One region of the Paenibacillus sp. FSL H7-0940 genome, then DNA from elsewhere that is predicted to be linked to it. Evidence: predicted binding sites of a transcription regulator. Region 1 holds the regulator's gene; the other holds the start of a gene.

Evidence for each region. Region 1 encodes Rex, which represses fermentation and respiration genes when NADH is low (regulators of the CRP and FNR family bind a similar motif). Its sites were predicted from a motif close to TTGTGAAATATTTCACAA; they were not measured.
Region 2: a site for Rex is predicted at 6,208-6,225, ahead of MHB71_RS27575 (formate/nitrite transporter family protein). Genes of this name have one in related genera too.

The regions. Positions count from the first base shown of each region.
Region 1 is NZ_CP150280.1:1,345,212-1,360,258, reverse strand. Features, by position in the region: gene MHB71_RS06150 (multi-tm2 domain protein) at 1-234, opposite strand, end outside; gene MHB71_RS06145 (hypothetical protein) at 263-715, opposite strand; gene MHB71_RS06140 (RNA polymerase sigma factor) at 708-1,208, opposite strand; gene MHB71_RS06135 (DnaD domain-containing protein) at 1,456-2,160, opposite strand; gene asnS (asparagine--tRNA ligase) at 2,181-3,476, opposite strand; gene MHB71_RS06125 (acetate kinase) at 3,578-4,783, opposite strand; gene MHB71_RS06120 (3-hydroxyacyl-CoA dehydrogenase NAD-binding domain-containing protein) at 4,780-5,652, opposite strand; gene MHB71_RS06115 (AAA family ATPase) at 5,786-7,288, opposite strand; gene MHB71_RS06110 (hypothetical protein) at 7,281-7,808, opposite strand; gene MHB71_RS06105 (DUF5590 domain-containing protein) at 8,110-8,640, opposite strand; gene MHB71_RS06100 (amidohydrolase) at 8,678-9,985, opposite strand; gene MHB71_RS06095 (redox-sensing transcriptional repressor Rex) at 9,972-10,625, opposite strand; gene dinG (ATP-dependent DNA helicase DinG) at 10,845-13,706, opposite strand; gene MHB71_RS06085 (tetratricopeptide repeat protein) at 13,848-14,495, opposite strand; gene panD (aspartate 1-decarboxylase) at 14,589-14,972, opposite strand; gene panC (pantoate--beta-alanine ligase) at 14,965-15,047, opposite strand, start outside.
Region 2 is NZ_CP150280.1:6,247,789-6,262,835, forward strand. Features, by position in the region: gene MHB71_RS27555 (hypothetical protein) at 1-2,017, shown strand, start outside; gene MHB71_RS27560 (ABC transporter ATP-binding protein) at 2,504-3,388, shown strand; gene MHB71_RS27565 (glutathione peroxidase) at 3,628-4,107, shown strand; gene MHB71_RS27570 (FAD-dependent oxidoreductase) at 4,593-5,954, shown strand; gene MHB71_RS27575 (formate/nitrite transporter family protein) at 6,334-7,185, shown strand; gene MHB71_RS27580 (molybdopterin oxidoreductase family protein) at 7,611-9,674, shown strand; gene MHB71_RS27585 (MFS transporter) at 9,867-11,090, shown strand; gene MHB71_RS27590 (response regulator) at 11,380-12,927, shown strand; gene MHB71_RS27595 (ABC transporter permease subunit) at 13,155-14,120, shown strand; gene MHB71_RS27600 (carbohydrate ABC transporter permease) at 14,136-15,005, shown strand; gene MHB71_RS27605 (extracellular solute-binding protein) at 15,033-15,047, shown strand, end outside.

The DNA of each region.
Region 1 (15,047 bases):
CATATCCAGCATGCTGATCCCCCAGAAGAAAGCAGCAAAAAGTGCACCGAAAATTAATAAATCTTGTTCATTAGTGACCATGGCTAACATGAATGAGCCAACAGCTGTTCCGAAGAAAAGCAATGGATAGATCACGGCTCTTGCAGCCCGTCCCCAATACATGAAACCGAGACCTGGTATCAGGTTTAATAGAAATGCGAGTAATTTGTTACGATCTGAGTGCACAGTCGTCATCCTTTCTTATCAGGCAATGCGAAACTATTTATGGTTTAGGCTTGAGGTTATCCAGCCATGAAGTGGCTGCCTCCGTCCATTTCTCGGTAAATGACCCTCTGTGGTCGCCATCCTGGAACTTGTGATATGGTGCTACCTTGTCAAAAAGTCCAGACGAGAGGAAGATCAATGTCAAACAGGCTGCTACCGCGTAATGGAACACTTTATGATCAAGCCAGCGCCGGTTTCGCCCAGCACGGGACTTGCGTTGTACCTTGGGTGATTGAATGCCCTCAATCCGATGCATGACTGAATCCGCAAACCCTGTTGGGTCATGTAGCGGAGGCAGTTCTCCATGGATACCAAGCGCTTCCAGATAGATGTCCATCGCATCCGGATCTTCCATCAGAAGCTGTTCCATTTGGTTCGCTTGAGTTTCACTCATACGGCCTTCAATATAATCAGTCCATTGCGCAGCGGTATACTTCTCCTGTTTACTCACGCCATTCATCCTCCTTCCAATTTTTTCGAATCCACTGCCGGGCACGATACAAGCGGGATTCCACAGTCTTCACAGCCACCTGTGCATCACTGGCAATCTGCTCATAATTTTTTTCGCTTAGATAATACGCAGTGATAATGTCACGATGCTGAGCAGGCAACTGATTAATTCGTTCGCGAAGTTTATCCTGACGTTCTTCACGAACGAGACGGGTAAGAACGTCTTCATCCCGTCCGGGCATATTGATTATTTTTTCTTCTCCACCCAGATCCTCAGCAGTTCGTCTGCCCAGCTTGCGTTTGGCATCAATCGCTTTGTGAAAGGCAATTCGGGTTAACCACGTTTTGAAACCTTCAGAACGGTAGTCGGGGAGAGACTTATACATCTGTATGAACGCCTCCTGAGCTGCATCCTGTGCTTCCTGATCGTTCCTGAGTACGGAATAGGCCACATGGTATACATGCTGGCTATATTTATCAATCAGAGTACGCATCTGGGATGTATCTCCTTGACGGATTTGTTCGATTACGCGCGCTTCATCAATAACTCTCCCCTCCTCTCCAATACAATAGACGACAGCTTGTGCGTTAACCCCTGCGTGATCTATCAAATTTTTGTAAAACAAAATGAAATCATTGCCTGAAAGGTTGATGTTGCTGATCACTCATCCAATCTTTAATCCAAAAAAAACAGGCACAGAATGACTTCTGGCCTGTTTCTTGTCCCTGCCTACGCTGGAATTAACGTCCACCATTACGAAACCGCTGCGTGTACGCCTTCGCGTCTTGAACGGTCTTGACACGATTGCGACTCCACTCAAGCAGAATTCGATCGATATACCTGAAATGTACTTTGCCTGCAAAAACCGCTTCCTTCAGAGCCATTAGAATTAATTCCTCTTGATAACGGTCCTGATCCAACCAGCCGGATATCGTCTCGCACTCCATTGGAGAGAGCGGACGTCCAAATTCTTTTTCAAAGATGGAGAACATGTTCCGTTCTTCCTCTTCTTTTTGAACACTGTTCGAATCTTGACGTGCTGTATTGTTACTCTGCTGCTCCGCACGGAATGCGGCTACTTCTTCAGCAGTGCACTTTGCAAGCTTGGCATATAATCCATGTAAATCATATCGCTCGTACTGGATGTCCCGTTCTTCGTCACGGTGCTCGTCAATAGCAATATACCCATCCCTCATCAGACGTTGCAACATTCTGGCAATGCCTTCAGGTGCAAGTCCCATGCGCGCCGCAAGCTCTTCAAGCGTGGGAAACTCATTGAACTCTGCCTGACGGAACCCTAGCAGTTGAATCAGAAGAAGCACTTCTGCATCTGATAGACCAAGCTGGTGATAAAAACGTAACAAGGCATACGGCAGATGGGCTGTACCCGAAGTCATGCCATAAGCTGCTCCATCCAACCAAGCTTTGGATGTGGTGTCTTCCATAGACGCTCCTCGGTTAAACATTAAGGGTACAGACGATAGAGCATACGTGGGAATGCGATTGTTTCACGTACATGATCCAATCCACAGATCCATGCTACCGTCCGCTCCAATCCCAGACCGAAACCGGAGTGAGGAACCGATCCGTATTTACGCAAATCCAGATACCATTGGTAAGCTTCATCCGAGAGATTGTGCTCCTCAAAACGTTGTTGCATCAATTCCGGATCATCGATACGCTGCGAACCGCCAATAATCTCTCCGTAGCCTTCTGGTGCAATCATATCAGCACAGAGAACAACTTCAGGACGATTTGGATCTGGTTTCATATAGAAAGCCTTGATTCCAGCAGGGTAATGCGTGATAAAGACAGGTGTATTGTACTTCTCAGCAATAGCTGTTTCGTGTGGTGCACCAAAGTCTTCTCCCCAAGGAATATCAAAGCCTTGTCCATGCAGGAATTCAATCGCTTCATCATACGTAATACGCGGGAATGGCGCTACGATGCCTTCGAGTTTGGATACGTCACGACCGATAGATTCCAGTTCTGCACGGCAGTTTTTAACCACGGATTGAACGACATGAGCGATAAATTTCTCTTGTACGCGCAGACTTTCCTCGTGATCTACAAATGCCATTTCCGGCTCAATCATCCAGAACTCAATCAAGTGACGACGTGTTTTGGACTTCTCTGCGCGGAATGTTGGACCAAAGGAATATACTTTGCCCAGCGCCATGGCTGCGGCTTCCATATACAATTGACCACTTTGTGTCAGATAAGCATCTTCATCAAAGTATTTGATGTGGAACAGGTTCGTTGTTCCTTCAGCAGACGATGGTGTCAAAATCGGAGGATCAACTTGTGTGAATCCGTTACCATCAAAGAACTGCTGAACAGCGCGAATAATCTCTGCCCGAATCACCATAACAGCACGTTGCTTCGTAGAACGAAGCCACAGATGACGATGGTCCATCAAGAAATCAACACCATGCTCTTTAGGCGTGATTGGATAGTTTTCAGTCAGGTGAATGATTTCAACCCCTGTAACAGTCATCTCGTAACCGGACGCACTGCGAGGTTCTTCACGAATAATACCTGTAACATACAAAGAGCTTTCTTGAGTCAGGCTCTTGGCATTGTTCCAGATCTCTTCACTAACTTCACTTTTCACAACAACCCCTTGGATATATCCGGTTCCATCACGTAGCTGCAAAAACTGAATTTTACCGCTGGAACGTTTGTTGTTAATCCAGGCACCGATTGTTACGGTTTCGCCCACATGCTCGTTCACATTACGAATTACACAATTCGTATTCATGCCCATATCTCCCCTTGGTTCCTGAATTTGAAAATGCAGCGGGCAGGCTTATGCCTGTCCCCTGCACTTCCTTGTCATTCTATATTTACTTTACAGTTAGATTACTGAGAATTCAATACGATTCGGTGTGTATCACGTGCAATTACCAATTCTTCGTTAGTTGGCACAACGAGAACTTCCACTTTGGAATTCGCTGTTGTGATCCGGCGTGGTTCGCCAGAACGAATGGCATTCAACGCTTCATCCAGTTCAACGCCCAGATAAGTGAGCTGCTCACATACTTTTTGACGAAGTACAACGGAGTTCTCACCTACACCAGCCGTAAAGACGATCACGTCTACACCGTTCATTGCAGCTGCATATGAGCCGATGTATTTACGCAGACGGTACTCGTACATTTCAAAAGCAAGCGTGGAGTTGGCATCGCCATTCTCCATACCTTCCGTAATCTCACGCATGTCACTGCTGATTCCGGAGATCGCAAGCAATCCACTGTGTTTGTTCAACATGGAGTTCACTTCGCTTACGCTCAGTTCTTCCTTGTTCATTACATAAGGTACGATGGCTGGGTCAAGGTCACCAGAACGCGTTCCCATCATCAATCCTTCAAGCGGAGTCATACCCATCGAAGTATCAACGGATACGCCACCTTTAACTGCTGTTACACTACCGCCGTTACCGACGTGACAAGTGATAATTTTCAGATCTTCCACTGGACGATCCAGATATTCAGCAGCTGCCTTGCTTACGAAATCATGGGATGTACCATGTGCGCCGTAGCGACGTACTTTATATTTTTTGTAAAGTACACGCGGAATAGCATACAGATATGCTTTTTCCGGCATCGTTTGATGGAACGCCGTATCGAAGACCATTACCTGTGGCACACCAGGCATATTTAATTCAGCCGCACGAATACCCATCATTGCTGCAGGGTTATGAAGTGGAGCCAAGTCGAACAAACGACGAATTTCAGCTTTGGCAGCATCATCTACCAATGCAGATTCTTTAAATGCTTCACCACCGTGAACAACACGGTGTCCAACAGCTTGAATTTCACTTACAGAATCCAGTACACCATTTTCTTTGTGAGTCAAAATATCAATGACTTTACGGATCGCTGTTGTATGCTCCAGAATCTCACTAACTTCTGTAACATCCTCACGGCCTGTCGGTTTGTGTGTCAGGATGGAGGAATCCATTCCGATCCGTTCTACCAAACCTTTAGCCAGTACAGATTCGTCAGTCATATTATACAGTTGATATTTGAGCGAGGAACTCCCCGCATTAATTACGAGTACTTTCACAGTCGGTCACCATCCTTGTCGTACTTGAAGAATCCTTCGCCTGTTTTGGCACCCAGGTGTCCTGCACGCACCATTTTCTTCAGGACTGTAGAAGGACGATATTTCAATTCTCCGAATTCACGGAACATTCTTTCGAGTGCAGCTTCAACAGAATCCAATCCGAAACGGTCAGCCATTTCGAGTGGTCCATGTTGGAAGTTGTATCCGATACGCATTGCATCATCGATATCTTCAGCAGATGCAACACCTTCTTGCAATACATGCAACGCTTCGTTAATCAGCAGGCAGATCAGACGGGAAGTTACGAATCCAGGGGATTCATAAATCATGACTCCTTTTTTGTCCGCTACTTCTTCAACAAAACGTCTGGTCTCTTCGAATGTTGTATCCGAAGTTTTCAGTCCACGAATAATCTCTACAAGATCAACCCGGGATACCGGGTGAATAAAGTGCATACCAATAACACGCTCTGGGTATTTGGTCGAGCTTGCAAGCTCGGTCAAACTCAGCGTGGATGTATTACTTGCCAGAATGACATTGCTTGGACAAACTTGGTCCAGTTGGCTGAATACTGCTTTTTTCGCATCCAGATCCTCTGAAATTGTCTCAATGACCATGTCGCAAGTTCCAAGTTCAGCTAAATGAGCTACCTTGGTAATACGGGAAAGAATCAATTTCTTCTCCGCTTTTGTAATCGCCCATTTCTCCAGTTGTTTATCCAGATTGGTTTCGATCATGTCATATGCATGATCCAGCTTTTGTGTTGTATGCTCCACGAGAAGCACATCAAGTCCTTTGGCTGCGAGCATCTGGGAAATACCTTGTCCCATCGTACCGCCGCCGACAACTCCTATTTTTTTGAAAAACATGGTTCTGCTCCATCCTTTCGGTTCTCTATTTCTCTATTGTACCCTGTTCGCCGAAAATTACAAATTTCGACCCAACATATAATAATATCTTAGCACGAGTGAAATGTAAAAAAAAATAACCAGCATAAATAAATTATGCTGGTAGAAGGGCACTGTCACGAAATTGACAACGAAATTGCTCGCCAGACAAAACTTCCTCACGAATCAAGATGTCGAGTGAATTGTCGAAAATTGTCCGTTGTTCTTCAAGCAACCGCTTTGTCTGTTCCATCAGTTCTTGCAGAATTAATTTATTCTCTCGCATCAGTTCCTCGGTTGTGACCATATCCATGTTCACAATCCCAAGTGAAGTCAACCCCGAAGCCATCATCGTCTGTACAACATTGGTGGCCTGATCAAAGTCATTGCGTGAACCTGTGGAACGACCACCGTAGTACATTTCCTCCGCAGCTGCTCCTCCGAGTGCAATCATGATCTGCTCTTCCAGAAAGCGCTTCGTATAGAGGAACTGTTCCTGTTGCGGGTTATGACGTACATATCCCAGTGCCTGACCACGCGGACTAAGTGCCACCTGGCTAACACTGCCTGGACGAACGAGTTCAGCCATAATGGCATGTCCCAACTCATGAATGGCGACCCTTTTCTTCTCTTCCACGCTCGACTCACGGTCTGTCTTCTCACCCATCATGACTTTATCAATAGCCAGGGATAAATGCCGCTGTTCGATGTTTAACAGCCCGTCTCTCATGGCGTATATTGCTGCTTCGTTCATCACACTTTCGAGCTGTGCACCGGAGAAACCATATGATTCTTCCGCTGTTTTCTCCAGATTAACTTCCTTCAACAGAGGTTTGTTCACCGCATGCAGTTCCAGAATATGCTTTCTGCCCTTTTTGTCAGGCAAGTCCACTTGAATGTGGCGGTCAAAACGTCCCGGTCGCGTCAGGGCGCTATCCAGCATCTCTTTACGGTTCGTTGCAGCGATAACAAGAATTCTTGGCGTATCAGAAGAATAGATTCCATCCATTTCCGTCAGGAGCTGATTCAGGGTCTGATCGTATTCACGCTGTTGACCACCCTCACGTTTCCCCCCGATGACATCGATTTCATCGATAAAGATAATAGCGTTTTCCTTATTTTCCTTGGTGGCACGGGTTCTCGCGTCCTTGAACAAATCCCGAATTCTGCTGGCACCCACACCAACATACATTTCCACGAACTCACTACCCGATGCTGCTACAAAAATAGAATCGGTGTAATGGGCAGCAGCCTTGGCCATCAACGTTTTCCCTGTCCCTGGAGGGCCCGTCAGCAAGATCCCTTTTAACGGGCGAATCCCGAACTTCCGAATTTCTTCATGTTTGATGAGAAAATCAAGCGCTTCACGCAATTCCTGCTTGGCACTGTCCTGTCCGCCAATTTCTTCAAAAGTAAGCTTGGAAGGTCCTTTTTTCTTCCGTTTACGTTCCTGTGCAGCGCCTACTGTAATCCCGCCACGCATTTGCATCATGAACAGCAAAGCTCCGACAAGCACTGCTGCAATCAGGATCGGAACAATATTAACACCAGTAAAAGCAAGGAAAATAATCAATACGGGAAAAAATCCGATGGCAACTTCTTTTGTCCACTTAGGCATTAGGCCACACTCCTATCTGACCGGGCACACGCGGCAGAATAATAAACTTGCTGGCATCTCCGTCTCTGAGACTGACATATACATTGTTGTCATCCATCGCTGTATTTACCTTAATTCCATTCGTCGCCATCTTTGACAACGTTGGTGTAATCTCGGTATATTGCTTGTTCTCCATCGCCTGAGCTACGGTGAACATCGCATCACCCCACCAACTTTCCAGTGCTTCACTGGAATGATCCACAACATCCAACTTTAGTGAGCGTGTTCCAATCAGGGTCTGTCCTTCTTTGTGAATATATTGTACCAGTCTGCCCAAATCAACATCAGGTTGCAGATCCAGTTTCAATTGTACGTCATTGCGGTTAATAGTTAATTGAACGTCATTGACTCCATCGTACTGGGTAACCATCTTTTCAATCGGATTCTGCACGGCCACTTGACGATATACAAACCAACCTCCAAACAACACAACGGCTGAAATGACGGCAGTTATAGCAATAGGCAATACTTTTAGCTTCAAGTGAATTACCCCTCCCAGATTTTGGCCCAACCTACTGGCTTATTGGTATATACGAATATGTGTACATTGACTCCTGCGAGAATTTCGACAGGATTATTTGTTTTTGAATGTAACTTTGAGTACATATCTGAGTATATCACATCGTATATACAATTTCGAAGGCGAAAATATGAATAAATTATTAATTTTAACTATTTAAATCAAATATATTTACAAGCAACACAAAGAACCGGTTCAGTCGGATATCCGTCTGCCGGTTCTTTCATTTCTTTAATTCTCTAGTTATGTCACTCTATTTGTTCTAGCTGTTCGGGAGTGTGTAGACCAAGTCCACCTGTTCTCCGTTGCTAAAACGATAAAAGCGATAGTGGTTATGCGTACCGTCTTTATAATACACTTGCCACACATATATTCCATTCACAACTCCAGGCATGATTCGTTTAATCTCACCGGCAGGAACTTCAGAACTGAAGCGATTGCGTATCTGTGCTTCGGACATACCATTCTGCAGCAGCTCACTGTGTACAGCGTTTGCACCCTTAACCGGTTGATTGTTTGCATCGAATTTAACCCAGACCATAACATCCTGGTTATCCTTGTTTTTGCCGATCAGGGTCCAGTAGATGTTGTCAGAGCCTTCTTTGTCTCCCCAGATGTACTTGCGCAATTCATCATAGGATGTAATGCCCAGTTGCTCCTGTGCTGCTTGTATGGCGAGCGCTTCTTCCTTGCGTTGGTCCTGCGTGACATGGACGTAATAACGCTGAAGTCCAAACAGAATCAGAACCAGTGCAAGCAGCGAAATCCATATCCACTTCTTTTTTTTCTTCAAAAGCCGAACTTCCTTTCCCTATGATGCTGTCCTGCAATTAACGAGCAAGCAGACCATCAAATGCCAATTGAGACTCACACAAAATGCGTTCTTCATCCAGCGTCAGGCATTCGCCATGTTTCACCACTTGTTTCCCATCCACCCATACGTGCTCAACATCCTTGGCAGAAGCCGAGTAGATTGTATGTGAGATCAGGTCTGTATGTGGATAGAAATGTGCCTGTTCAATGTCCAAGGCGATAAAGTCAGCCTTCATGCCGACCTGGAGTGCTCCGGTATTGTTCAAGAAGATAGATTTGGCACCGTATGACGTTCCGAGTAGTAACGCTTCGCCTGCTGGCACTGCCGTCGGGTCACCAGATACACCTTTGTGGATCAATGCAGCCAGTCTCATTTCCTCGAACATATCCAGGTTGTTGTTGCTTGCCGGTCCGTCTGTTCCGAGTGACACGGTAACTCCTGCTTTCAGCAACGCAGGTACCCGCGCAACACCGGAAGCGAGTTTCAGGTTACTTCCCGGGTTATGGGATACAGCCACATCATGACGGGCCAGAATCTCAATCTCTTCATCATTCAGATGCACCGCATGTGCAACCAGGGATGGACGAGAGAAAAAGCCCAGTTTCTCCAGATGTGCCACAGGACGCAGTCCATAATCAGCCACGTTCTGCTCGACTTCACGAAGCGTTTCCGACATATGTGTATGAAGGGGAAGGTTTAGGTCGTTCGCGACCTGCACAAGCTTCTCTATGTAGTCAGGAGGGCATGTATATGGTGCATGTGGCGAGATTACGGTTGTAATGCGACCATCTGCCTGTCCATTCCACTCACGCGCAAACGCAGCCGACTCCTCCAGCTTCCGCAATTGTTCTTCTTCCGAGCACAACCCGATTACACCACGTGCCAGTGCTGCTCTAACGCCGGATTGCTCCACAACTTTGGCAACTTGATCCATGTGATCGTACATGTCCAGGAAAGCTGTAGTTCCGCCTTTCAACATTTCAAGCACCGATAGCGAAGTTCCCCAATATACGTCTTCTGAAGTCATTTTCGCTTCCATCGGCCACATTTTTTCCTGCAACCATACTTGCAATGCAAGATCGTCTCCGTGCCCTCTGAGCAACGACATCGCTGCATGACCATGCGTATTGATCAGACCCGGCAGGAAGAACAGTCCTTTTCCATCCACTTTGGTACAATTTTTGTCTTCATCCGGCAATGTCTCACCAATATGCACAATCTTGTCATTCTCAACAACCATGTATCCGTGGACCACGTTCCATGTTGTGCCGCCTTCATTAACGGCAAATTTGCCGTTGTGAATTACCCATCTATTTGTTGTCATCTTCCTCGTCGTCCTTTCCAGTCTCCAAGTAATAGGCCAAACTAAGCAGATCCGTTGTAAAGTCAGCATGGTGAATGCGGATATGCGGCGGTGTTTTTAGAATGGTTGGTGCAAAATTAAGGATCGCTTCAATTCCTGATTCAATAAGCTGATCGGCTACATTTTGGGCTTCCGTATCCGGAACCGTGATAATTCCGATGCGAATGTTTTCCGTTTTAACCGCTTCCGTCAATTCATCCATTGGTTTTACCGTCAAACTGTTGATTTGACTACCAATCTTCGGTCCATATGCATCAAATACAGCAACAATCTTCATGTTGTCTTTCAGATACGCGTTATAGTTGGACAAGGCCTGTCCGAGATTACCCGCGCCTACCAGAGCTACATTAATTTGCTGATCGATTTTGAGAATGTGACGAATTTTCTCGATCAAATAGGATACATCATACCCGATCCCTTTACGACCAAAATCACCGAAGTAAGCCAGGTCTTTACGAATTTGGGCCGGATTCAGATCCAGCCTCTGTCCAAGCTCTTGAGAAGAAACAGTAGCCACCTCACGCTGATGCAACTCGTTCAAATAACGCAAGTAAACAGGCAGGCGTCGTACCACCGCTTCCGAAATTTTATCCGATTTCATTCTTGCTCCCCCTTACCAAGGCCACGATAAAATAATAGATGAAAAGATGAGCATTCTGTATAAAACTCAAAGATAAACGTGACATTTTATACAGAATGCTCCTTGTAATTTAGGTTATAAGTTCTTACGTGCAACTGCTTTAATCGGATACGGAAATATCTAATAAAGTTTAACGCCAAACGATAGTGTCATGCAATGATATAACGAACAAAACAACCATTATTTTTGTTCATTAGCAGGTTTTTCCAACCACTCGGTAATTCGTGGAACCATTTGCTCCGTGAGCATGTGCTCCATTTTGGGACCAGGTAATGAGTACAAAAAGAATTTACCATAATACGCTTCAATCACCCGTGTATCATAAACAATGACAATTCCTCTGTCCTTCGCTGTACGCACCAACCGGCCAAATCCCTGCTTGAAACGAATGACCGCTTGCGGCACGGACAGTTTCATGAATGGATTTTTCTTCTGTTCCTGAAGCAACTCACTCTTGGCTTCCACCAACGGATGATTCGGTGGCTGGAAAGGCAGTCGCACAATAGCGAGACAGGTTAGCGCCTCTCCCGGGATATCTACACCCTCCCAGAAGCTGCTTGTACCCAGAAGTACCGTAGCTTTGGCATCTTGGAACCTGCGAGTCAGCTTGGAGCGGCTTCCACTGTCAACGCCTTGCCCAAGCAACGAGATGTCGTTACCAGATAGCGCCTCCTTCAGCGGATCATAGACCTGTCGCAACATCTTGTATGAAGTAAACAGAACCATCATGCGTCCACGCGTGGCAATTGCCGTCTCTGCAAGTGATTGCACCAGCATATTAACAAAGTGCGCATCACCCACACTACCCTTCACACTCGGGAAATCACGCGGAATCACCAGAAGTGCCTGATCGCGATAGTTGAAAGGTGATGGCAGCATCGACGTTAACAACCGATTATTCTCGGAAGCTTCCTGCAAGCCAAGCTGTTCAATCATGAACTGGAATGATTTATCTACCGAAAGCGTAGCCGATGTAAGCACAACACTTTTCTTTTTATCAAAAAATAAATCCTTAAGTTGTGCACTGACATCTACAGGTACAGCATACAGCTGGAGAGATTTGCTGCGGAATTGACCGCTGGCTTCCATCCAGTACACCGTTTTGGCATCATCCATACGCATGAAGAAACGCAGATTCTCCTTCAATGTGGTCAGATCTTTCAGCAATCCTGTAATGTCCGTAATCAGACTATCCGATTGATAATCATCCTGATCCTCTTTCACTTCAAGCAGCAATTTGTCCCCTTTGCGAACCAAATCGCCCAGAGTCACATAGATCTGGTTCTCCAGATCCTGCAACTCCTGCCATTTTGCAGGTTTCTGAGAAGCTTTCAGACGCAGGGAAAATTGCCCCGTCTCTCCCGGTGAAGCATCACTTCGTTCAGGCAACAGACCGAACAAGGCATCACTCATACGATCCCACAGCTCCTTAACTTCAAGAGCGAGCGGGAACATCTGATCCACCATGGAGCCCCATTGCACCGAATTTTCATGCCCGGATAACTGCGAACGAAGCATAGGCAGCTGTCCATTACGACTGTCTTTAAACAGGCGGGTCAGTGTATGAACCAAGGTGAAATATTTCATATGCATTCCAAGATGTTTACCAGCGACATCCTCCAGATGATGTGCTTCATCGATCACAAGACTCTCATAGGCTGGCAGCAGCTGATGCGCGGCTTTCACATCCGTAAATAATTTGGAGTGATTGGTGATTACAATATCAGACAACCCGGCCTCATGTTTGGCACGATGGTAGAAACATTTGCGGAACCATGGACATGATCTTCCCAGACAAGACTCAGATTCGCTCTGTACCGTCTCCCAGAAGTCCCCTCCGCGTCCGCTAAGGTTAAGTTCCTCATCATCTCCGGTTTCGGTCTGCGTAAGCCAGACAATCATCTGAGCAGCTGTGAAATAATCCTCTTTAGGTGTGGCGAATTCACGTTTATTGATTTTGTGTTCAAATTTGCGCAGGCACAGGTAATGTCCACGTCCTTTGAATACAGCAGCCTTAAACGGGAACGGAACCACTTGAGTCAGCATCGGAATGTCCCGCTCTCTCAATTGCTCCTGCAGGTTGATTGTATGCGTGCTGACCATAACTTTCTGTTCTTGCTTCACACTTTCGTAAATAGCAGGCAAGAGATAACCCAGAGATTTACCAGTGCCTGTTCCTGCTTCGATCAAGAGATGTTTCTCTTCATCCAGGGCTTGCCTTACACTGCTGAACATCTGAGTCTGCGCTTCACGCTCTTCGTAATGATCCAGCGTATCCTTCAGGTTCTCCCGAACCTGGTCCATAAACTGTTCGAAGCTTACACCATCGAGGGGGTTAGCCTCCCGCTCATCGCGTGGTGCACCTATATCAGTCCAATCACTTACATTAAGAGCAAGCTGACGATAATAGGTATGTCCGTCCAGATCCTGAATCGGCTCTGCTTCCTTCTCACTGCGCATTCCGTCCAAAAACCAACCCAAGTCACTGTCTTCTGGTGCAAACAGATCACTGAGGCGCTGAATCGTTATGAGCGGTAATTCCTTTAACTCATCCAGACATTTGAGCAGCACATAGGCTGTCGCCAGTGCATCACTGTCTGCCTGGTGAGGGCGATCATGTTGAAATCCAAATTCGGAAGACACATAACCAAGTTGATAAGAACCCAGTGATGGGAATGTAATCTTCAGAAAATCAATCGTGTCCAGAATGCGGCCAGTGAACGGCAAATACCCGCAACGGTCAAGAGCATTCTGCAAAAAGTGAAAATCAAAAGCGACGTTGTGTCCAACAAGCACCACATCATTAAGCAGCGGAACCATCTCCATCATCATCTCTTCGAGTGAAGGAGCGTCCGCCACATCTTCATCGGTAATACCCGTCAATCCCGAAATAAACGGGGGAATCGGTACACCAGGGTTCACATAAGAACTATATATTTGAGTTATGCTGTAGTCATGATCTATGATGGCAAGTCCGGCCTGTATAATCTCACCGTCGGACTGCGTGCCGGTTGTTTCGAAATCCAATACGGCAAATTTCATTGCAATGTACGGTCCCTTCCATTCCAGTCTATGTTACAGCATAGCAAAAAAAAGGGGATTTGAAAATTAACTGACAAAAAAGCGGTGTCCCCGCCGCTATGCCAAAGGAGGGAACACCGTTTTTTGTCGCCGAATTCCCGCTTAATGAAGGGTCGTCAGCTGATTAGCATATTGCAATTTTCCCCTGTTCAACCTGCAAGCTTCCATGTTGTACAGTGGTTCGGTCAATGTCGGGTCATACTGAAGGGCCTGTGCAAAGAGAGAGCATGCAGCTTCGGGATTCGCAAGCTTGGCTTGAATACAGCCCAGGGCGTTACATACAAGCCCTTTTAATCGAGGAGAACCCTTAAGGTACATGATCTGCTGCAAATGTGTCCCGGCTTCCGCCATTTGTTCCAGATTCAGATACGCGAGCGCCAGGTAAAAACGTGTCAATGCACTCTCCGGATGGTCGGTCACAACCCGGGAGAACTGCATGATCGCCTGCGGATACATCTGTAATTTGAAATAGCCCTGACCTCGACTGAAACATTCCAGATGGAGTTCAGGCAGAGCAGTAACAGCTTCCTGTTCCGGTTCAAGGGAAGTAGGCTTATCCATCTCCCGCTCCCTCACCTGGCTCATCTTTTCTTCAAACATCAGCCATTCATCCAGCATTCCGTCACTCATCCGCTTAAGCAAATTCCACTTTTGCAGCAATTCCTGTTTGTTCAGGCCTTCAGCGGAAGGATAGCTCTTGATAATTTCATCTAACATGTCGTTCATTTCTGCGAAAACATGCTGGAACATCGATGCATCCCCACCCTTGAAAAAATGGATTAGTGCAGTGACCTGTACTCATTTTTTGCTTCAAGGGCCGATTTCATTCTCCTTACCAGTCGATTACATAATTGTTGCGTGGACTTCCTGTTTCATCGTTTGTACAGGTTTATTCTGTCCATCTACAAACACAACGGTTGGTTTGTGAGTATTTGCCTCTTCTTGCGACATCATGGCGTAAGAAATGATAATGACGTTATCTCCAGGCTGCACCAGACGTGCAGCTGCGCCGTTAAGACATATGACCCCGCTTCCGCGTGGTCCTGGAATCACATAAGTTTCCAGACGTGCACCATTGTTGTTGTTCACGATTTGCACTTTTTCGTTTTCCATCAAGTCGGATGTTTCCATCAAATCTTCATCTATGGTAATGCTACCCACATAGTTCAAGTTGGCTTCCGTTACAGTAGCCCGGTGAATTTTGGATTTCATCAGTGTTCTAAACATGGGACAGTACCTCCGATTTTTGCAACCTTATATTGTCAATCAATCTTGTTTTTCCGAATTTCACCGCAAGTGCAA
Region 2 (15,047 bases), 2.2 Mb from region 1:
TGGCGAATATTTCAGTGTTGCCGCGCCCGTGGTGCAATCCCGGATAGTGGACTATTTTATCTACGGTGTGAATAATGCCCGCGCTCAGAAGCGTATGCGTGCTGTGCAGGAATTGTATGCTGTGCTGGATCGGGATCCGCAGCTGAATCGGGCTTTCTTTGATAAAGTGCTGGCCAATGAATCGCTCACTAAGCTGTTGTTCGAGCCTTATCTGGACAATCAGCTGAAACGCACGGAATCGGCAGCGAACGTTGTGGAAGTGATCCGAAGATGGGTTACGTCCCATCCATCTGCGATCCACTACAGCCTCTTGCAGGAGCGGACAGCCAATGAGCTGCGTGAACGGTTATGTTCTGCGCCTAATCCGGTACAGTCTGCGAATGAAGCCCTCCAGCGTGTTAACATACTGGATCGGGTATCCGCTGATGTCACCTATGATACAGGCATTACGGCACGAATTGGTCAATCTGAAGCTACAGCCCGTCCTAATCGCAAAGGGGGATCTCCGTCTGCCAGTCAAGATCCGGCATATCAGGAAGAGTTAACCCGCCTTGCAGACAAGCTGGCTTATGTCATTAACCTGTTTATGATTCAGGATCTGGATCTGGAACGGGTTAACCGTGAACAGCTATTAAGCATTGATATTTTACAGCATGGCAATGAGGTTCGGGATTGGGCGGCACGTCAGGGCTCTGATGTATCTGCTCGAACGAACATGATGCTGGCTGCGAGAGTGTGGCTTAGTGGCGAGGGGAATGAAGAAGAGGCATTGGAGGCACTTTCCCTGGCAGAACGCAATGAACTTCAACGCTGGACGCGTCGCTGGCTTGCCGGAGAGCTACAGGCTCATCCGGGGATTGCGGCATATGAAGCTTTGCCGATGGCTTTTTATAGGGGAGGAAGCGGCAGCAATCGGTTGGATTATCCTGGCCTGATTGAATTCATCCGCACCAATGCAAGTCGTGCTGAAGGGCTGTATCCATTCTTCGAATGGTCAGGAGATCATCGGATGTTTGTCCGGGGTTCCAATGCGCATAAAGGATATGCGGATGCCATCGTGGCGTATTTCAAAGCCCATGACCGTGAAGCTTTCAAGTCGAAGTCAGCTTTCAAACCGTATTACGTGAGAGCCAGCAAGACAATGAAGCCGGTCTATGACCGTGCGAAGACGGAATTGTCCTCTCCACTGGTGCGGATGCTAACGGGTAAAAGGAAAAATCTGTTCGGATTAATCCTCTTGATCCTGGTTCTGGGTATTGCTGGCGGTACATATGCATGGATGAAAGATTCTGTAGAGCCGCCAGCGGCATCCCCTCCATCTACCCAGGAGCCTGTCATACCGGCTGAACCGGAGGTGCAGCTCGCGGAGCAGATTGCTTATATGATTCCTGCGAGTGAACAGGAGGGTACGGAATCACCTGCTCAACTGGTGATCCGTTTCAGGAATGATACGGGAAGCACTGAGTTTGAGCAAGGCAAACTTCAATTGACGATGAAGGATGGCAGCACTCAAGATTGGGATGCTACAGGCAAGTGGGAGAGTTTTAATCGGAATGAAGAGCCTGATACCCAAGATACCTCCGATGGTGGCTCAGGAAGTACTTCCGAAGGAAGCACGGATGGTTCTTTAGCGGGAAACGCGGGGAACACAGAGCAGACGCAGGATGGCGATCAGCAGGCCGATCCTTCAACATCGGGTGATTCCACTTCAGATCCTGCTACTGATACAACAACGGATACAGGGACGAATGCACCGTCTAATGCTGGGAGTGGAGACACGGATCAAGGTACGGATGCCGATCAAGCTACTGGTTCCACATCGCCTGACACATCTGTATCCAATGAACAGGATGCGAACACTCCTGCACAGATGTCTATTGGAGAGGTAGATCGTCTCTATCCGTATGGATTGCAGATCAATCTTCCAGCGAATATGGATGCCGAGAGCATTGTCAGTGTGAAAAGTACGCAGGGCAGTATGACTGTAATTCAATTGATGCCTCAGCCGAAGCTGTAAGTTATTTTATATGAGCATGTTGCATAGATTCATTAAGTGTCTTTTGATCCAATAATGAAAAATGCTGGCTTCATTCTTATTAAACGAGCGTATGTGAGATGACCTTGAACTTTAGATTTCAAGGTCATCTTTTTTTATTTGATATGGCGGATACAGCCATTGCATGAAAAAAACTCACACATTCACAATTCAGACACAAAATTTGCGATTCAAGAGTTTGAAAAACAGTCAGAAGTGATAAAGTGCGCGGAATGAATGAGAAAAGATCTCATGTGTACTTGGGGAAAGAGCGGGATTTCTGCTACAGAAAGACCAAATAAAGCACGAAAAGAGAAGAAAATTTGGTTTTTTATGTTGACAAATGATAATGATTATCAGTATCTTTAGTGTAGAAGATATTTGCGTCGGAAATCACAGAATTACAATTTCGTTTTTGTTGTCATAGCCGGATTACATAACCGGGATAAATGAGAGAGGGATGATCGCATGTTTCGTCTGGAGACGACCAAGCTGGATATCGCTTATGAGGAAAGACTAATTGTAGAGGATCTGAATATTCAGATTCCCCAAGGAAAAATTACAGCACTTGTTGGAGCCAATGGTTCAGGGAAGTCAACCATCCTGAAAACGATGGCACGTATTATGGCTCCAAAAGCAGGTAATGTATTGCTCGACGGGAAGTCCATCCATAAACAGTCCACGCGTGAAGTTGCCAAGCAACTTGCGATTTTGCCACAGAATCCAACAGCCCCTGAAGGTCTTACCGTTACTGAATTGGTATCGTATGGTCGCTTTCCTTATCAAAAAGGATTTGGCTCCATGCGTGCGGAAGACAAACGTATGATTGAATGGGCTATTGAAGTGACAGCCATGACTGAATTCCATGATCGTCCGATTGATCAACTGTCCGGTGGACAGCGTCAACGTGCCTGGATTGCCATGGCACTTGCACAAGAAACAGATATCCTTTTCCTGGACGAGCCGACTACGTTCCTGGATATGGCTCACCAGCTCGAAGTATTGCAATTACTGGAGCAACTGAATGCCACAGCCAACCGTACCATTGTTATGGTTGTGCATGACTTGAATCATGCTTCCCGCTACGCACATCACATGATTGGTATCAAAAAAGGTAAAGCCATCGCTCATGGTTCACCTGTGGAAGTTATGAACTCAGATGTACTTCGTGAAGTATTCAACATTGAAGCAGATATCGTGATTGATCCGCGTTCCGGTGTACCGCTCTGCTTGCCTTACGCTCTTGCAGGCGAACGCCAGCAATCGAAGACGCCAGAGCAGCTGGTCATGAACAGCGCGATGGTTCATGCTGGAGGACGGGCAGAACCACGTGTTCAAGCGACAGGAAGTTAACGAAATGGGCCATATGTGGTCCTTACATTATAGAATGAAGCCGCTGTGCGCTATCGCACGCGGCTCTTTTGCATTCATGGGGGATTTGCAATGCATGGGAGCAAAGGGGACGAGTAGACCCGGGATTTGGTAATCACATTGGATCAGGTTTATAATAATAGGACAGGCTGTGGGTTCATTGGTTATGCCAACGTGCTCGCAACAGCCCAAACCAACATATGTCATGGGAGGAATCAGTCATGTCCGTATATTCATATCAGGCGGTAACCACCGCGAACCAAGAAGTCTCACTGGATCTGTATCAAGGTAAGGTATTGGTCATTGCCAATACAGCCAGCAAGTGTGGGCTGACCCCGCAATACGGTGAATTGCAAAAGCTTTATGATCGTTATCGTGATCAAGGCTTGGTTGTACTGGGTTTCCCTTGTAACCAGTTTGGAGGGCAGGAGCCAGGTACAAGTGAGGAAGCAGAATCATTTTGCCAGATTAACTATGGTGTGAATTTCCCGGTGTTTGCCAAGGTAGATGTGAATGGTGAGGGCACTCATCCCCTGTTCCAATACCTGAAGGAGCAACAACCAGGCATAGGCGAAACAAGCTACATCCAATGGAACTTCACCAAGTTCCTTGTTAACCGTGAAGGTGAAGTGGTAGGTCGTGTTGAACCAAAAGAATCTCCGGAGACAATGATTGCAGATATCGAGAAATTGCTCGGTTAATACAAGAACGTTTGAGAAGCCTGTCCTAGCATAAACAAGGATGGGCTTCTTTGATTATTTTATATACGCAGATTTATTCTCTTCACAGGTAGGAGTTGGATCCATGAAATCAACCCTGTAATGAAAATTGAAGCCATTTATTTTTTGTACAAGTAAAACATGAATGCAAGAGAGGACTCTAACTTTATACGTCCACACTGTGTTCATACAGGGATCACGGAAGCCATTACATAGCATAAACCCGCCCAAATCCGGGGACAATGAAATCAATACAATGAAGGGAAGAAAGGCGTAAATACAGGGAAATGACCTCCTTCGACAAACTTTTTTTGCTCAACCTATTGCAATGTGAAAAATATCACATTATAATGAGTGTATAAAGTGAAATAAATCACATACACAGTTTCGAATAAGAAGTGAAATGTTTCACAACCATAACAACCTTATATTCAAACTCATTTATATATTTCGAGGAGGAACTTTTAATGAAAATCGCAGTTATCGGATGTACACACGCAGGAACCGCAGCCATCGTAAATACCGCCAAATTGTACCCGGATGCTACCATCACGGTGTATGAGCGCAATGACAATATCTCCTTCCTATCTTGTGGCATTGCGCTCTACGTAGGTGGGGTTGTGAAAGACCCTGACGGTTTGTTCTATTCTTCGCCTAATCAACTGGCAGAGCTTGGTGTCGAGACCAAGATGCTTCATGAAGTAACAGCAGTAGATGCCAAGGGCCATACCCTTCAGGCTAAAAACCTGCAAACCGGGGAAGAATTTGAAGATACGTTTGACAAACTGATCGTGACAACGGGGTCATGGCCTGTCGTTCCGAAGCTTGAAGGCATCGAGATGGACAACATCTTACTTTGCAAAAACTACAATCATTCCAACACGATTATTGAAAAAGCCAAAGATGCCAAACGTGTTACCGTTGTAGGTGCAGGATATATCGGCGTAGAACTGGTCGAAGCTTTCCAAATGAACGGCAAGGAAGTTACCCTGATCGACAGTGTGGACCGGATTTTGAACAAATACCTGGACCCTGAATTCACGGATGCGATCGAAGACACGTTGACTGGACGCGGCATCAAGCTGGCTCTTGGTCAAACGGTACAGAAGTTTACTGGTGAAAATGGCAAAGTGACTAAGGTGATCACGTCCAAAGGAGAGTTTGAAACCGATCTGGTTATTCTGTGCATTGGTTTCCGCCCAAATACAGAGCTGCTCAAAGGCCAAGTGGATATGCTGCCAAACGGCGCAATCATCGTGGATAAATATATGCAAACGAGTCAAAAAGACGTCTTCGCTGCGGGTGACAGCTGTGCTATTCATTACAACCCAACAGGCAAAGCATCTTACATTCCACTGGCAACCAACGCCGTGCGGATGGGTACACTCGTAGCCCGTAACCTGGTTCGTCCTACGACACCGTATATGGGTACACAAGGAACATCGGGTATCAAAATTTATGAGCAAAATATCGCGGGTACAGGGATGACGGAAATGTCTGCTGCTGACGAAGGCTTGATTGTTGAATCCGTGGTACTGGAAGACAGCTACCGTCCGGAGTTTATGCCAACGGCTGAGAAACTGTTGCTCAAAGTGGTATATGAGCAGGCTACTCGTCGGATCGTTGGAGCACAGGTGATGTCTCAGGTTGATCTGACCCAATCGATTAATACGATCTCGGTCTGCATCCAAAATAACATGACCGTAGATGAGCTGGCCTTCATCGACTTCTTCTTCCAGCCACATTACAACAAACCATGGAACTTCCTGAACACGGCTGGTCTGCAAGCACTGCCTCCAATAGAAGTAAAAGCACCAGCAATGGTGTAAGGAAGCAGAATAGATGGTTGAACAGCGATCTTGATAAACGCCATACAAAGATAAGTCATGCTTGTCCGTAAATAAGAGCTGTGCGATAACTGCCAAGATTACGAAACAAGGCGGACGATTATAAAGGAAAGAGAAGACTGACGAGTATATCGTCAGTCTTCTTTTTTTGTTGTTTTAGCTACAAAAGGCCTTACTATACGCTTGCTGAGTTAACTATTCCAAGACACTCTTAAAGTATCTTTTTTAAACAACATTGTGATAATTTGCACAAAGTTATGTTTAGGACCGAGATACAATTAGGATGTGGTATTCAACGCATAAACAATGAAATTCAGGTCGTTTTTCCAAACGATGAACAATGAAGGAGAGGATGAATGATATGGCAGCAAAAACACCTCTTGAGGTTGCACAATATACGGCGCAGACAGGCATGAAAAAGGCTCAATATCCGGCGTCTTCTGTACTGGTGCTTAGTTTTCTGGCAGGGGCTTTTATTGCGCTGGGGTTTCTACTGGATATTCGAGTGATTGCTTCTGCGCCGGCAGAGTGGGGGAGTCTGGTCAATCTGATTGGAGCAGCAGTGTTCCCGGTTGGATTAATCTTGGTACTCATAGGTGGTGGCGAGCTGCTGACGGGCAACATGATGGCAGTTCCACTTGCAACGATTGCACGAAAATTATCTGTGGGTAGTATGTTGAAAAATCTAACCTTAGTGACGATTGGTAATTTTGTTGGAGCTTTGTTTGTCGCGTACGCGTTTGGACATGTGCTGGGTCTGACCGGAGAGGGTGTATATCTGGCAAAAGTGGTGGATATGGCTGGGCATAAGCTGCATGACGGTTTCCTGCAAGCTTTCATCTCTGGCATCGGCTGTAACTGGCTGGTCGCGCTGGCCGTGTGGTTATCTTATGCTTCGGATACGATGAGTGGCAAGGTACTGGGCATTTGGTTTCCAACGATGGCATTTGTGGCGATTGGATTCCAGCACGTTGTAGCCAATATGTTTCTCATCCCGGCGGCAATCTTTGAAGGACATTATTCGTGGGGTCAATATGTGATGAATTTCATTCCGGTATGGCTCGGGAATCTGACTGGTGGTGCTCTGTTTGTAGCTGCAGCCTATTGGGTGGTGTACCTGCGCCAAGCTGAGCCAAAAGTGAAGCCGGAGATAGCAACGTCGATCGAACCTGTGGAGACTGAGGCTAGAGTGATGTTGAGCAAACAAGCATAGAGGGCACAGCGAGGTATGGATACACGTATATTAGAAGTGAAGACGATTCTGATCTTGCTCGGTTCATGGCGAACATGCTGTGACGGAACAGGGCGGGATCGTTTTTTTGTATGGGGTTCTTGTTGGAGTTTAACGCAAAATAAATTCGCCATGACAAGGTTCGGGGGAACGAAACCTGTTCATGGCGAATTTCGGGAGTGGTCCATGATATGGCATGAGGAGGAAGTGGGGAAACACTAGCCTAATGCCTTATTTTTAATTTACCCCTGAATTCTGAAGTTGAATCAAACTCAAAAACATTTTTTTGAAAATAATTTAAAGCCGCTATAGCGGCGAATATGAAGCAAAAACATACTGTTCTCTTTACGCGATAACCTCGAAGAAGATATGATATAGGGATAGCTTTTAAAGAGGGGAGCCTTACGATGATCGATCAGGAGAATGGTATATTTGCGGCGGTGTGCCCGCTCGACTGTCCGGACACTTGTGGTCTGTTATTACATAAAGAGAACGGCAAAATTGTGAAGGTGGCAGGCAATCCGGATCATCCGATCACCAAGGGTGCCATTTGTAATAAAGTCAGAAATATGACTGAGCGGGTGTATCACCCCGAGCGTCTACAATATCCGATGAAACGTGTAGGAGCCAAAGGTGAAGGCAAGTTCGAACGAATTAGTTGGGATGAAGCGATTCGCGAGATTACGACCAAATTCACTGCATTGTCCGAAACCTACGGCCCGGAGAGCATCCTGCCCTACAGCTTTTACGGTAACATGGGCATTCTCGGCGTAGACGGCATGGACCGACGTTTCTTCAATGCGCTTGGTGCGAGTGTACTGGAGCAGACGATCTGTAACTCTGCTGGAAATACGGGCTGGAAATATACGATGGGTGCCAACCGGGGAACGGTGCCGGAAGATACGGAGCATGCGGATCTCATCCTGGTGTGGGGCGGCAATATCGTCAGTACAAATATGCACCAGGTCGTTTTGGCGGAGAAAGCCCGTAAGAAAGGCGCCAAGATTGTCGTCATCGACGTTCATCGCAATCGTACCGCCCAATGGGGCGACTGGTTTATTCCGCTGTATCCGGGCACGGACAGCGCACTGGCGCTGGGTTTGATGCATGTGCTATTCGAACGGGGGCTAACGGATGAAGCGTTTATGCAAAAGTATACGATAGGTCATGAGGCACTACGTGATCATGTCCGCAGTTACACCCCTGAACGTGTTGCACGCATTACGGGCGTGCCGGAGGAAACCATTGTGGAGCTGGCCGAACTATACGGCAACGCACAGGCAGCCCATATTCACATCGGCAATGGCCTCCAGCACCATGATAATGGGGGCATGAACGTGCGTAGCGTTGCTTGTCTGCCTGCCATTACAGGGCAATGGCTGAAGCAAGGCGGCGGTGCTGTTCGCACCAACAGCTACGCGAGCACAAATAGCGACGCGCTCGAACGTCCGGAGCTGCGGCAGAATCCGGAGCCGCGAGTGGTGAACATGAACCGGATTGGTGAAGCGTTGCTGGAAGCAGAGCAGCCAATCCGAGCGATGATGGTCTACTGCAGCAATCCACTGGTGGTGGCACCGGATACCGAGCGGGTGGAGCGAGGTTTTGCACGGGAGGATCTGTTCACGGTTGTGCATGATCTGTTCATGACGGATACGGCGAAATATGCAGATATCGTATTGCCAGCCACATCTTCATTTGAAGCGACGGACCTGTACACCTCTTATTGGCATCAGTACGTTCATCTGCAAGAGCCGGTGATTGCACCGATTGGGGAGAGCAAGAGCAATGTGGAACTGTTCTCACTGCTTGGGCAGGCTATGGGGTACGATCCTGCAATCTTCGGAGAAACGCCGGAACAGATGATTGAGGACGCACTTCAGGGCACAGGCAACCCCTACATGAATGGGGTCACGTTGGAAGGACTGAAGGAACATCGATTCGTGAAGCTGGATATGACGCCATATGCTGCATATCTAGATCAGCTGCCCACGCCTTCAGGCAAAATTGAATTATATTCGGAGACGATGGAACAGAGAGGGCTTCCGCCGCTCCCTACCTATAGTGCTCTGGTTGAAGGATACGATGGGGAGAATCCGGCTGGACCTGCCGATACGTATCCATTGATGTTCCTGTCGCCGCCAAACCATAATTTCCTGAACTCCACCTTTGGTAATTCAGCCAAACATCAGCGTTTGGAAAAGATGCCTCTATTGCAGATACACCCCGAGGACGCCATCCGTAGAAACCTGGAAGATGGAGATGCAGTGGTCGTATGGAATGATCGTGGGCGCATTGAACTTACCGCCAAGGTGAGTGAAGCCATGCTGCCGGGAACAGTGATTAGCCAAGGCTTATGGTGGGATGGTGACGGGAAGAAGCAGCGGGCGAATTCACTGACGTCCAATCGGTTGTCGGACATGGGTAACGGTGCTACCTTCTTCTCGGCCACTGTTGAAGTGAAGCGGCAATGAGTGTGCTTGCAGCGCGATTTTTTTGAGGTAATATGAACAAAGGCTAGAATTTGAGCAGGATTAAAGAGCAATAGATGTAACACTTCATAAAACCTTCGCTCTGGCTGGTTATGGTTATGCCGTCAGGGCAAAGGTCTATTTTTTATGACCATTTGTTTGTGCAGAGGTACTAAGGAGAATGAATTAACGATGATGAGATGGCTGGATAACTATCCAAAAGAAGTGAGAATATTTTTATTAGCAAGTCTGGTTAACGCAACCGGCAGTGCATTGATGTGGCCGCTGACCACCATGTATGTGTTTGATGAGCTTGGACGAACGATGGCCAACGCCGGTTTTGTGATCCTCATTCAGTCCCTGGGTGGCATCTTTGGACAATTGCTTGGTGGTTCGTTGTACCATCGGGTGGGCGTGAAGAAGCTGATCATTGGTTCACTGGCGCTTAATGCGTTAGGTTTGTTTGCGCTACCGTGGATTAGTGCGTATTGGGTCGTATTTATATGTGCTATGGGCTGGATTGGGCTGTTCAGTTCATTGTCGCTGCCAGCGATTCAGGCCTTTATTGGCTTCCGGTTTGCGGAGCGACGCGGTGAATTATTCAATATTATCTATGTGGCGAACAATATCGGGGTGGCGATTGGTACGGCGCTGAGTGGTTTTCTGGCTGACTTTTCTTATCACCTCAGCTTTGTTCTAAACGGGGTGACCTCAGCCGGGTTTGCAATTTTCTTCTGGTATTATCTGTCGCGGGTTGAACCGGATCAGGGGGAAGTACATCTGACGAAACGGAAAACCGTCCCCGATGGGCCGGGCGTCTGGGCATTGCTGGGTAATACCCGACTATATCTGTTTATGAGCTTGGGCGTACTCTTCCTGTTATTCGGCAACTCCATCTGGAACACAGGTGTGTCCCCGTATATCATCTCTGAGGGTATGGAAAAAAGAATGTACGGTCTGCTCTGGACCCTGAACGGGGTGCTGATCTTTGTGGGCCAACCTTTTACCAGCTGGGTGAAACGGACCATGGCCCGTACCTCCACTGCCCAGATGACCGCGAGTGCGGTATTCTATGGCATGGCCTACATTGTCATGATTACCATGTACAGCTATCCAGGCATGGTGCTTGCAATGGTACTTGCCACGTTTGGAGAGATGTTGATCTCCCCTGCGACACCTGCGTTTATCTCGGAGCATGCTGGCAGGGCGGCACCTTTTTACATCGGGATATCGGGTGGAATCGGTGCGGTTGGACGGGTTATCGGGCCCTATGCGATGGGGGTCATGTATGACAAACAGGGACTTATTCCGGTAGCGTGGCTGGCAACAGGCACAGCGGCGATTGCGGTACTTGGTTTTGTATTGCACGCAGTGTTGAACCGCAATCGTGAAGTGAAAGAGTATGGAATGGATACGTAACGCAGTATCGTAATTTCTTTTCCTGTACCGTAACCGTACCCTGATGATATTGTAAAATGAAGCGAGGCTAACCTTCACCCCAGTAGCGGGGTGAGGGTTGTTTTGTCTTTAGAGAGACTAACTCCAATAGCCGTGCCAGCGAATGATTTTCCCGATGAGATGAGCCAGGAATGTTCAACAATCAGACTTGTTAGGGTTCAATTCCATGTCAATCAACGTCCTCCCCTCTATTTGTGCATAATGCCCATATAATAGAATGGAACTGGTTAAAGGCAGGAGGATGCATACGATGTACAAGGTTTTGCTGGTTGATGATGAATTTATGATCTCGGACGGGATCTCCAGTGTGGTGAACTGGTCCAGATTAGGAACAGAACTGATCGGCATTGCTCAAGATGGATTGGAAGCGCTTGCTTCAATTGAGCGGCAACGCCCGGATATCATCATCTCGGACATTCGCATGCCGGGAATGGATGGGTTACAGCTGGTTGAAGCTGTGGCAGAGAAGTATCAGCATATCTCATTCATCATGCTCACGGGTTTTACGGAGTTCGAATATGCGAAAACGGCCATGCAGTATGGGGTGAAGCACTATTTGCTCAAGCCCTGCAGTGAAGAGCATCTTGTACAGGCTATTAGTGAATTGGTGAGTGAGAAGCGGGAGCTAACCGATCAGGAGCGTTTTGTGCAGTCGATCCAATATAATCTGGAGCGACTACTGCCACATGCCAAGGAATATTTTCTGAAAGAGCTAGTCACGAACAGAACATACGGGGTCAAGGAATGGAAGTATTTCGAGGAATTATTCGATGTACAGTTTCAGGATCAGCGTGTGCGGTTGCTGCTGGTAGAGATTGAGGGGGATCATGAGTATTTGCACTTGTTCGCGGTGAAGAACATTGCCGAAGATATTTTTCACAATCCAATATTAAGTGCCACGGTTGGAAGGCATGTGCTACTAATCATGGAGGACAAGTTGTCTGAAACGCAGTTGTTCCATAATATCGATGAGATTCGCGCCACATTTACCCGATATTATCATGATGATCTCACGATAGCGCTAAGCGAGCCAGGAGACCTCTCGCAGGCACGCCATTTGTACATGCAGACGCTGGTTTATCTCAATTACCGCTTTTACCTCGGTGAGGGCAGTCTCATTATGGAACGGGATATTTACTCTCCCGGAGAACGCATTCTTCCTGAATTCGAATACGATCCGGAGCGGATGGTTACTGCAATCAAGGCGGGACACTGGCAGGAAGTGGGATCAGAGCTGAACCGGATGTTTCAGTTGCTTGCCAGCTTGCGATACGATATATCCCAAACGAAGTCCTATCTTATTCAGATGTTTATGGAGATGATTCGACTCAGTGGTTCTGCCGAGATGAAAAGGTATATGGACCAGTTGCCAGGCATGATTGAATCCAGCACCCTGCATTCTTTTCAACAGTTTCTGCTTGCTGTCGCCAAAGAAATCACCTTGCGCCGCTATGATCAACATCGCTCCAGACAATCGCAGATGGTAGGCAGTGTGAAACAGTTGGTAGAGAAACGCTACAAGGACGAGACATTAACACTCCAGTCCATCGCTGGGGAAATATACATGAATCCAGACTACATCGGCAAAATGTTCAAAAAAGAAACTGGTGAGAAATTTACGAACTATGTGTTAAGCTACCGCATCCGTAAAGCGTTGGAGCTTCTGGAGCAGGACGGGAACTGCACTGTATCCTCGCTTGCCGAACAGACAGGCTTTGGTGCCAACTGGCCGTATTTCAGCAAAATGTTCAAGAAATACACGGGTTTCTCCCCTTCCGAGTATAAAAAAGTACCCTAAGACAGCGTTGCTGTCGCTTCTACATAGCTAATATTTACATCCGATCTACATCTATTCTGTGATCGGGCCCTGTACGCCATTCATCGGCAGCAGGGTCTTTTTTTGTCGGACGGAACTCGGTTTTGAACATCCATTTATCGGAAATGAGCATGGGAAGAAAAGGCGCTCGCTTCTATCATTAGAAGTGTCATGTTAGTGAATGAACATCGAGAGTGGAGGTTGAGTGGATGGAGCTGAATCGAAGCCGGGGGATTGAACCTGGGCGTTTGAAGCCAGCTGGCAAATGGAGTTCGGTGAAAAAGGAACTTGTCCGCAACAGATACGTTTATCTGATGCTCGTTCCTGTGGTAGCCTACTATCTGATTTTCAGCTATGGGCCAATGTACGGGCTACTGATGGCATTTCAGGAATCCTACAACCCGATCAAAGGAATCTTGGCAGGCGAATGGGTTGGATTTGACAACTTCACCATGTTTTTTGAAAGTTATTATTTCTGGCGACTGATTAAGAACACACTGATTTTGAGTTTTTACAGTATTGTGTTTGGTTTCCCGGCTCCGATTCTACTAGCACTGCTACTGAATGAAGTCCGGAAGAAGTGGTTCAGAGGTGCAGTACAGACCATCAGTTATATGCCGCATTTTATTTCGGTTGTCGTCGTGGTTGGAATGTTGAAAACGTTCTCATCTCTGGACGGTGGGTTATTTAACGTCATTCGTGACTTTTTCGATCTGCAGCCAATTATGTTTTTGGCGGAAAAAGATATGTTCCGTCCGATGTACATCCTGTCCAACATATGGCAGGGCGCAGGCTGGGCCTCGATTATCTTTTTGGCAGCACTAAGTGGTATTGATCCTCAGTTGTATGAGGCTTCCAAAATTGACGGCGCAGGCCGCTGGAGACAGCTGTTACATATTACACTGCCGGGCATTATGCCCACGATTGTGATCATGTTAATTTTGCGTATGGGGGCGGTCATGAATGCGGATTTTCAGAAAATATTGCTGATGCAAACAGCACCGACCTATGAGACATCGGATGTCATATCCACCTTTGTTTATCGATCCGGTATTTTGGAGGGGAACTATACGTATTCAACCGCCATCGGACTATTTAACGGCGTCATTAATTTCGCGCTGCTCATTATCGCAAACGCGATCAGCAGAAAGCTTAACTCAACCAGTCTATGGTAATCGGAAGGTGAAGCGATGAAACAGTCTATAGGGGAACGACTTTTTGATGTATTTAATACACTGCTGCTCTTGGTGATCATGGTTTTATGCTTGTACCCGATGCTGTACGTGTTCAATTCTTCAATCAGCGACCCGGACCAGATGCTACGTTCCCGTTCACTGATGCTCATTCCTGAAGGTTTTCAGCTGGGAGCGTACAAGTCGGTATTTCAGGATACTCGCATCTATACGGGATATATGAACACCTTGTTCTATGTTGTGGTGGGTACAGCCATCAATCTGCTCATGACCTCGCTGGCTGCATATGGGCTGTCACGCGGTGATCTGATGGGCAGAAAAACGTTGATGAAGTTGATTACGTTCACGATGTTCTTCGGCGGGGGTATGATTCCAACTTTTCTGCTGATTCAGAATCTGGGCATGGTTGATACCCGTTTTGCGCTTATTATTCCGGGTGCCATCAGCACGTTTTATTTCCTCATTATGAAAACAAACTTTGAGGGCATTCCGATCAGTCTGATCGAATCGGCGAAGCTTGATGGTGCCAATGACTTTCTGATTTTGTTCCGAATTGTACTGCCTTTGTCAAAACCGATCCTGGCGGTCATGATGCTGTATTATGCGGTTGACCATTGGAATGATTATGTCGGACCTATGCTCTACCTGCGCAGTCAGGAGTTATATCCAATACAGATTATTATGCGTGATATTCTGATCAGCAGCAGTACAGAGGCCATGGGCGCTGGCGCCGATACCGGCTTTGCCATTGGGGAGAACATCAAATATGCGACTATTATTATCTCCACACTGCCGATCATGCTGGTATATCCTTTCATCCAACGTTATTTTGTTCAGGGCGCTCTAATCGGTGCTGTGAAACAATAAAAAATGTATCCTATGGAGGCGAATTACGTGAAAAAAAGAATG